3 regions of the Oceanobacillus sp. FSL K6-0127 genome follow, and region 2 is predicted to be linked to each of the others. Evidence: riboswitches for the same ligand, from Rfam matches in the RefSeq annotation. Region 2 holds a riboswitch; each other region holds the start of a gene.
What was found. A riboswitch is a leader RNA that binds a small molecule or an ion and turns the genes downstream of it on or off. The one in region 2 is predicted to bind thiamine pyrophosphate.
Positions count from the first base shown of each region.

Region 1: it holds a riboswitch for thiamine pyrophosphate, as region 2 does, so the genes downstream of both, thiW (energy coupling factor transporter S component ThiW) here and MHH64_RS19765 (3-oxoacyl-ACP reductase) in region 2, are expected to answer to the same signal.
Region 3: it holds a riboswitch for thiamine pyrophosphate, as region 2 does, so the genes downstream of both, tenA (thiaminase II) here and MHH64_RS19765 (3-oxoacyl-ACP reductase) in region 2, are expected to answer to the same signal.

Region 1 covers NZ_CP150287.1:1,135,606-1,138,889, reverse strand. Annotated here, with positions in the region: gene MHH64_RS05665 (ABC transporter ATP-binding protein) at 1-159, opposite strand, end outside; gene MHH64_RS05660 (LytTR family transcriptional regulator DNA-binding domain-containing protein) at 334-1,389, opposite strand; TPP riboswitch at 1,628-1,743, shown strand; gene thiW (energy coupling factor transporter S component ThiW) at 1,919-2,404, shown strand; gene thiD (bifunctional hydroxymethylpyrimidine kinase/phosphomethylpyrimidine kinase) at 2,482-3,282, shown strand.
Region 2 covers NZ_CP150287.1:4,044,279-4,047,562, reverse strand. Annotated here, with positions in the region: gene MHH64_RS19770 (LLM class flavin-dependent oxidoreductase) at 1-1,248, opposite strand, end outside; gene MHH64_RS19765 (3-oxoacyl-ACP reductase) at 1,330-2,082, opposite strand; TPP riboswitch at 2,233-2,332, opposite strand; gene MHH64_RS19760 (DNA alkylation repair protein) at 2,588-2,833, opposite strand; gene MHH64_RS19755 (hypothetical protein) at 3,163-3,284, opposite strand, start outside.
Region 3 covers NZ_CP150287.1:567,860-571,143, reverse strand. Annotated here, with positions in the region: gene dnaX (DNA polymerase III subunit gamma/tau) at 1-1,247, opposite strand, end outside; gene tenA (thiaminase II) at 1,450-2,139, opposite strand; TPP riboswitch at 2,339-2,441, opposite strand; RNA gene ffs (signal recognition particle sRNA large type) at 2,627-2,892, opposite strand; gene tadA (tRNA adenosine(34) deaminase TadA) at 2,959-3,284, opposite strand, start outside.

The sequences.
Region 1 (3,284 bases), 1.5 Mb from region 2:
TTGTCCAGTTAATATTTTTATAGTTGTCGTTTTTCCAGAACCACTCGGTCCTAAAAATCCAAATGTCTCTCCTTTTTTTACTTGAAAGCTTACATCTTCCAATGCAGCTTTATTACCAAAAATCTTTGCTAATGATTTCACTTCAATAATGTTTTCCAAAATTCTTCCTCCCCGTAGATCTCGTTTGTTTGTGACTCTAGAATAAATGGAAAGCGAAGGGAAATCAGCATATTTCCTATGAAAAGAGTATTTTTCAAGGTGAATGGCGCATTTTTAACGCTCAATTATCCGAGTTGCAAGTCTTGATATTTCTACTTTTTCGATGAACGGAGCTTATTTAAGGCCGAGTAGATCTTTTAATTCCGCCATTTTTGTTTTAGACAGCGGAACCTGCGACTTTTCCTTGTCATCCAAAATCAAACTATAACTATTTCGAGTCCATGTGATCACTTCACGAACCTTTTGTAAATTTACAATATACGAGCGGTGACATCTGAAAAATCCAAAATGCTGCAGGCGCTCTTCTAAATTCGTTAAGGTGAGTGAGCTTGGAAATGCTTCCCCTTTTATGTAAATATTTGCTTGACCATCATTGCTTTCAATATAATCAATCTCAGGGGGGTCAAATAAAACAATTTTATCGTTAACTTTCGTTGGAATTTTATTCAATTGAATTGGCTTTGTGTCTTTTTCATTATCTGTTTCTTCTGCTGGAATTAATTCTGTATCTCTTTCCTCTGTATCTTCCTCTGTTTCCGTCTCAATAATTCGTAAACCATCTTCATCCAATCGATAAACACGATCAGCAACCGTGACGGCACTTTCCATATTCCCAGTTAGAACAAGTATACTTTTATCTTCTTCTTGTATCTTTCTTGTAATATTAATAAATACACGTTTTGTCTCCATGTCTACATTCAAATCAGGCTCCTCAAAAACAAATAAAGAAGGATCCTGAATCAATAAACGTCCATATTGTACACGTTTCATTTCCGAAAATGTTAAATCTCTAATTCTCTTGTTTTTCTTTCCTTCCAGCTGTGTTAGATGGATAACTCGTTCAAACGTTTGTTTAACTTCATATAAGTCATAAAAAAATCGAAAATACTCAGAAACCGTTAATCTCTCATACATCCCATCTTCAAAAAAGCAAATACCAACTTGATGTAAAAATCCTCGCTTGTTTTCTGCAATAGTTACTTCCTTTACACGGATTTCCCCATTTACAATGGGGATTTTTCCGAGAATCATATTTAAAAGCGTGCTTCGAACATTTAGCGTTGAATAAATGGCAGTAAGCTCCCCTTCAGCAATTTCTAAATTAAAAGCAGGAAATAGCTGTGTATCCTTTTCATGTTTTTCTATGTTTTTCATAGTTAAAATTGTCATTCTATCAGCCTTTCTTTAATACTTTTTTATATGTATCCTTTTATTCATTGTTATCTCCCATTACACAATAAAAAGTGCAATCACGTTCCGCTAAATCAAGAGTATGTACCATTTTTTTCGTAACGCTTCTACTATATAATTAGCAGACTACATTAGTTATACCATGTTTTCCATGTTAATAATGACAAAAGTTAAAAAATTTGTTAAGCTTAGAGATGAATTTACAATTCTATCGCATTTAAACTACTAGGGGTGCCCAAAAAGCGTGGGCTGAGAGGGAAGCGTGTATCATTTCCCGACTCTTATGGACCTGATCTGGTTAATACCAGCGGAGGGAAGTAGTCTGACATATGTCTAAACTATTTTTCACACGTATCAAGCTAGGTCCTAATGGATCTAGCTTTTTTACGTCCAGTTCTAGCTCCGTGTCCGTAGCTAAACTTCAAAATCCAGGAAGCAGCAATTGCTATAAAGAAGCGTACTGGTTTACATCACTGCTTTTTGTGATACCCCAGAAATGGAGGACTTGATGAATCGAACACGTTTATTAACTACTATGGCAGTATTTATTGCAATTGGGACAATCACCGCTCAACTATTATGGTTTCCCGCTGGAATTGCTAGAGCCTATCCTGTCCAGCATGCAATTAATGTCATGGCAGCTGTTACGCTTGGACCAGGTCCAGCTGTCGTTATCGCTTTTATGATTAGCTTGCTTCGCAATATGCTCGGGCTAGGGACATTATTAGCATTTCCCGGTGCGATGGTTGGCGCCTTTTTAGCAGGTTATCTTTATAAAAAATCCAGCAAGAAATCATTAGCCGCTATCGGTGAAGGCGTTGGAAGCGGGATTTTCGGTGCACTTTTCGCTGTCCCATTTGCTTACATTTTTATGGGAAGTTCTGCCGGAGCATTCGCCTTTATCCCACCATTTCTTGTTAGTAGTATTACTGGTTCTATTATCGGCTTATTTATCGTATCCAGGGTTTCAAGTAAACGTTTAATTCGTAATTAAATTGCATGATTTATAAAAGGATTTGAAATAACGACACTTATATGTGAGGTATCTTCTGAAAGGATGGTGTATAACCAATGAAACAAGTAGCATGTGCACTTACAATTGCCGGTACAGATCCAAGTGGCGGTGCAGGTATCCACGCTGATTTAAAAACATTTCAAGAGCTGCAAAGCTATGGGATGTCCGTAATTACTTCGGTTGTGGCTCAAAATACAACAGGTGTTCAAGCCGTTCACCATGTACCGATTGAAATAATTGAACAGCAATTAGACTCCGTGATTTCTGATATGCCTATTCACGCACTGAAAACTGGAATGATCGCCAATCAGGAGATGATGAAAGTTATCCAGAAAAAAATAGCAGCACTTCAAGTTCCATATGTCCTGGACCCTGTTATGGTTGCAACGAGCGGAGATGCTTTAATCGAAGAAGAGGCACGTGATTATTTACGCAAACAGCTTTTACCCCTGACAACACTTGTAACACCGAATATTCCAGAAGCTGAATTTCTTATTGGAGAAACGATTAAAACAACAGATGATATGAAACAAGCTGCAGAACTGCTTGTGAAGGAATTCGGTGTTGGTGCTGCCTTAATCAAAGGTGGACACAGAGAAGGGGAAGCAATTGATTTCCTTTATGATGGCTCAAATTTACACAGCTTCTCAGCAGAGCGAATTGATACTAAAAACACACATGGAACTGGTTGTACGTACGCTGCAGCAATCACTGCTTATTTAAGTAAAGGTTTGTCTTTGTATGACGCTGTTAAAAATGGAAAGGATTTTGTCACGGCGGCAATTAAGTATTCATTCGACCTTGGAGCTGGGAGTGGTCCAACAAACCATTGGGCAATACGAAAGGATAAGTGCTAAAC
Region 2 (3,284 bases):
TCTTCTTTGCATTTCAGGAACAATCAGTTCCACAAAGTCTTCTAAACTGCCGGGTAATGTAGGAGGCATTAGATTAAATCCGTCAGCAACACCAGCTTCAAACCAGACCTCCATTTGATCCACAATTTCTTCGGGTGTACCTATTAGTGTGTGATGTCCACCGCCTGCACTGAGATAACCTAATAATTCTTTTACTGTAGGCTGGGTATCATTGATAATTTCCAGTATTGTTTCGTAACGTCCAACTGGACCAGTAAATTCTTCTACTGGAGGTAATGGAGGGACTGCTTTATCAATTTCCCAATTCGAACAGTCCTGCTGAATAAAGAAACTCAACTGTTTTAAAGCTGTTTCAATAGGTAATTGCTCATCTAAAGCTGCTTTTTTGGCTAAAGCTTCTTCACGTGTATGCCCTACATAAGTTACTAGGCCTGGGAATACTTTAATATGTCTATTGCTGTCTTCGCTTTGTTTAACTTGTTCATCTAATTTTTTATGAAAACTTTTTGCTTGCTTTAAGTTCCACGACACGGAATAGACTGCATCGGCATATTTTGCGGCTAATGCAATGCCTTGTTTAGATGCCCCCGCTTGCATGGATACTGGCTTGCCTTGCGGACTTTTTGGCGTGGTGGATGGGCCATGCACTTTAAAATACGTACCATCGTGATGAAAAGGCTGAATGTTTGATGGGTTTATCAATTTTCTTTCTTCCCGCTGATGCAGAAACGCATTATCATCCCATGAAATAAATAACTTATTCATTAAAGCAGCGAATTCATCTGCCTTTTCATAACGTTTGTCACGAGGAGGCAGCTCTTCCATACTATGATTCAACGCCTCTAAATCAGTCATGGAGGTAACGAGATTCCAGCCAACACGCCCTTTTGTAATATGGTCTAAGCTTAAGAGCTGCCGGGAAGCTGTGAAAGGATTAGAAAAAGTGCTTGAAATTGTTGCAACTAATCCAACATGATTTGTCACTTGGGAAATAGCTGTTAAATTGACTACTGGATCAAACCAAAATGCTGGCATATCACTGGCATGTTTAGCCGGAAATGATTGATTATCAGCAAAAAATACTGCATCAAAATAACCTTTTTCCGCAACCTGTGCTAAAGATTGATAATAAGAAATCTCCCCAATATGTTCAATGCTTGAGTCAGGCATTAACCAAGCAGCTTGATGGTGTCCGCAACCATACAGCAAAACACCTAAATGCAGTTGTCTTTCTTTCGTTTTTGTCATTTATTTACACCTCAACATACATCATTATTAACTGTCTTGTACATTCCGTTTTTGAAGGATCAGCTATCGTATTTTAAGCTATTAGTTCATTGTTAAACCGCCGTCTATTGTGAAATTTTGCCCTGTAATACCGTCAGCATTTTCTGAAGATAAATAAGCGACCATATTGGCTACATCTTGAGGTGTGGTCACTTTCTTCAATGGCGTTGATTGAGCAATTAAATCGAATACTTCTGGTGTTGTAACGGCACTCGCGTTAGTTGTTTTTAATAATCCACCTGAAACTACATTCGCTTTTATGCCATATACACCTAATTCGGCAGCGATATTACGTGTAAAACCGATTAATCCAGCTTTTGCTGTTGTATATTCATGGTAGGGTACAACAGGATTTTGATATAAATTTGTACCAATGCTTATAATACTTCCATTTTGTCGTTCAATAAATTGGGGGATGACGCTTTGAACGACATTAAATGCTGCTTTTAACGTACCATCCAGTTGTTTTTGATAATCTTCCCATGTAAGTTCTGTGAAGGATTTTTGTTTGGTTGGATCAAACTTGAAATCTATTAATGCATTATTGACGACAACATCTATTTGGCCAAAATATTCCGTTGCTTTTTTTATCAATTCATCTACTTCTTTACGATTTGTTACATCAGCCCGAATGGCAATAGCATTCTCTTCACCAATCTCAGAAACGAGCTTCTCAGCAGCTTCTTTGCTTTGATAGTAGTTGATAACCACTTGAAATCCTTGCTGTGCCAATGTCTTTGCAATAGTTGCCCCTAACCCTCTGCTGCTGCCTGTTACTAATACTGTTCTAATCATCCTAACCACTCCTATACTATTAATTTAGCGTGAAACTTACATCATAAAAATGATAGATAAAATAAAAAATACGCAACCTTCCCATAGGAAAGCTGCGTAAAAACAAATAACTACATATTAAGAATAAGGCATAAATGTTCTTTAAGTATGTATTTAGAGTTTACACTTTCCTACGCTAGTTTCAACTAGTTCAGGTTCAAAGGGTTTGAGTAATACTCATCTCAGTTAAATAACACCCCTAGTGCATATAATTAAGTTATATCCATATGTTATAATCTTTAGAAATTTATGTCAAGGGAATAGGGATGGTTAACGTAATTTTATGATTTTTTGCTATAAAAACGTGATTGTTTTTTTATTCAATTTATACTATTGATCATAATGGATTCATATTTATAATCGATCATTAATTAACAGAGTTTAGGTTCCTTAAAAGGTTTGTTCAAATAAATGTTTTCTCAACAACAAAAAATCATTAGGGTCGCAGCAGACACACATACAAACATTAAAAACCTGCATATTTAGCAAACTGTTCAAATGTATTTTCATTCTCTATCAAACCACATATCCCACATTGAATACGGTATTTTGGCCCCTTATACATCTGATGGAACATTTCCGTACTCTCATCTGTATAACTTTCCAGTAATTCTCCAGTTTTTGCGTCTAGTTTAACAGGTATTGCGATTTGCTCAATGAGATTAAAGCGGGATTTATTTGTTTTGCAATTTGGACAACGGTATGGCTTGATCCGTATTGCACCTCCATATGTCTTTTAGTGATGACAGTCATTTTCTGATTTTCATGTTTATTGTGGCCTATTTGCTTTTTATTATTCGGGAAACTGTTTGTTTGGGAGTTTTGTTTTGGTTAATGAGCTTCTAAAACAACGTGTGGTGGATATTTATATACAACTTGTTAGTATCTTTCACTATAGCCGATAAGGATGAATGAAACGTTAAAGTCACTTTTCGATAACATTTTTTCAATGGTTCCCTCTTTCAGTTCATTGGCCAAGTCTAAAATATCGGTAACGGCCTGTTTCAATTCACTCACCTGATTTTGAAGCCGTTGCAGTTCCTACAGTTGCGCCGACGATAAATCCGTTTCCTGTTGCCACTTGACGAGTTGCCTTTCGTAGATCGGCGCAAATTCAAGCTGTTCCGTGTAGGATCGGATGACACGGTTGACTGTGGCATCGT
Region 3 (3,284 bases), 970 kb from region 2:
CCTCTCGCAGGCTGCCTTCTCTTCTCAGATGCAGCTGGTGCTTGAACAGGCTGTGCAGGCTGCTGCTTCAGATTGGTAAGCTCTTTTTCCAATTGTGACATTTTGCTCATCAGTTTTGTTACTGCTTCTGAATCAACATCAGCTGTCGCCTGCTCCCGGGCATGATAACGATTGGTAATCGTGAGTACCGCTATTTCGATAAATACCTTTGGACTATTCGTCCACTTGATCTCTTGTTGGCACTGATTCAGTTGGATAATTGCATCCTGAATCCATGAGGTTGATACAGAATCAGAAAGCGCAAGGAAGTTATCATCCACTCTTGCTCTCTCCAACAATCCTTCTAGCGATGGAGCACTTTTGAAAAGCAATAGATCACGCATAAAATAAATCAGATCATATACAAATCGTCCAGGATCTTTCCCCCGTTGGATCAAATCATCCAATAGCTGTAACGCCTGTTCCACATCTTTTTCATGCATGGCCTTTACGATATCGGTGAGCACTTTCTGGGAAACACCACCAGTAACAGCCAACACATCATCGAGTTCTACCTGGTCCTCACTATAGGAAATTGCTTGATCCAGAATACTTAACGCATCACGCATTCCACCTTCTGCTGCTAATGCAACAGTATCCAATGCCTCTTTCGAAACAGAAATATTCTCTGCTTCCATAATCGTTTGCATACGATCTACAATTGCCTGATTGGATATCGGTTTAAAATCGAATCGCTGACACCTAGAAATGATCGTTAATGGAATTTTATGTGGCTCGGTCGTTGCCAAAATAAAGACGACATGTTTTGGTGGTTCTTCTAACGTTTTTAGTAATGCGTTGAATGCATTAATTGAAATCATGTGTACCTCATCAATGATGTACACTTTATATGGTACTGCGCTTGAAGCATACTTTACCTTGTCTCGGATTTCACGAATATCATCGACACTCGTATTGGATGCAGCATCAATTTCAATAACATCTGAAATCGAGCCATCCAAAATGCCACGACATGCATCACATTCATTACATGGTTCTTTGACTGGTGCATGCTCACAGTTAATTGTTTGGGCAAAAATCTTGGCAGCACTTGTTTTCCCTGTTCCTCTTGGCCCAGAGAATAAATAAGCATGCGAAAATTTATCTTGTACAATCGCATTCTGCAGTGTTCTCGTAATATGTGTTTGTCCTACGACATCCTCAAAAGTTCTTGGACGCCAAACGCGATATAAAGCTTGATAGCTCATAATACAGATTCCCCTCTATGATCTATTTCTAATTATACCCGATTTTAGGGGTGAATGTGAACCAAAACAGGGTTAAATATATTTTTTGTAACATTCATCTGGAGTTACTATCACATTTCGTTATAGGTGGAGAAGATTTGTTTGTTCTATGGGACTAAGAAACCAGGATGGCATATCATCAGCCACCCTGGTTTTTATAATTTTAAACAGATGCCGGATTCGTTGCTTTTTCCGAAAGCCATGTTTCAAATGTATAGGACATCTCCCAAAATGCGAGCTCATATTCTTTCGCAAGAATAAACTGCTCTTTGATTTTCTCTTTTTCTGTTTCACTTGCCTTTTCCGCTAATCCATCGAGCAGGTCAATCATTTCCTGTGTGGACTCTTGGAACCACTCACTACCATACGTGTTCAGCCAATTTTGGTAAATTTCTTCTTTCGGTTTTGCGTCCTTGTAAGTCAAACCAATATCAGCATATAACCAGTAACATGGTAGCATTGCAGCTACAATTTGAGCTAAACTTCCGGACAACGATGCACGGTACAAATGCGATGTATAAGCATAGGCAGTTGGTGCAGGTTTAAAATTCTCAATTTCTGCATTGGTAATCTTTAAAATCCCTGCATGCTCCTTATGCACTGTTAGCTCTGCTTCTGCTGTTTTCTTTGCTTTTTCTGCCAGCTTAGCAGCAACATGAAAATCATCTGAATGTGCAGCCGCAAAAGCATGCACCTTGCCGTAATGCTTCAAATAATAGATATCCTGCAGAATATAATTTTTGAATGTTTCCAGTGGCAAATCACCACTTACAATACCCTGTACAAACGGATGATTTAGACTTAATTTCCAACTCTCTTTCGTAGCCTCTCGCAATAACTCTGAAAAACGCATAGAAAATTCCTCCCCTAATTTTGTTTAATAGCCTACTTCTACTACAGCTTCATTGGTAATATTAAAAATAAACGGCTAGTCTTCTCTTATTTTTGCAATAACATCCATCAAAACATCTCCTTTCTATAAATTTAGAATGAAGAACAAAAAAACCACCCCGAAATGGAGTGGTTTTATATACAGTTACAGAATTATGTATACGTCACCAGCTCCACTTCCCTACGCTGGTACTAGCCAGTTCAGGTTCAAAGGGATCAAGAAATGAATCTTATCTCAGCCAAATGGCACCCCTAGTGGATTTTTTATATTCTATTTCTATCTTATTCCATTTTTTCATAAAAGTAAAATAATTCACACGAAAAAAATCCCAACATCCAACTCTTATCCATATGGCATGCAGCTTAGAAAGATTTTTTCTAGGTGAATTTAAAAACACTCTTTCAAATGCTTTATAGCGTTTAAAAGAGTGTTTGATTGCATTATGTAGCCGTGCACCCACTTTCGATGTGACGACCCTATGCGTTACTTAAGTTCATGGCTCGGCCTAGGCTTCCCCACGGCACACAGAAAATTCCACTTACTGCTGCTTCCTTCCGGACCTGACAGGGTTCATGGGTTCCTGTTGCGTAGGACCCGGGCGTCAACACCACTCCCTTAAGGCAGACCATAAAATCGCCACACCTAGAGTGGGAATTCAGCCTCGCTATAGCGGATTGCGAGTACAGGGCACCGCTACCTCCCCACCTAGCACGGTATTTACCATTATAGCGAAATTATCGACAAAATGCAACATCAAAAGCGGATACGCCCGGTTTACGACTATTTTTTTCTTTTTCGAAGTGCTCGAAAGAAATCCGTTAGTAATGCAGCACACTCTGTTTGTAAAACACCTGCCGTTAATTCAACCTGATGATTAAAGCGAGGTTCATTCAATAAATTCATTAATGTGCCCGCACATCCTGCCTTCGGATCAGTTGCTCCATATACAACACGTTTAATTCGCGATTGGACAATAGCACCTGCACACATCGGACATGGCTCCAATGTAACGTAGAGCGTACAATCCTCTAGTCGCCAGCTTCCAATCTTTTCATTTGCCTCTTGAATGGCAACAAGCTCAGCATGGGAAAGCGTCGTTTGCGAGG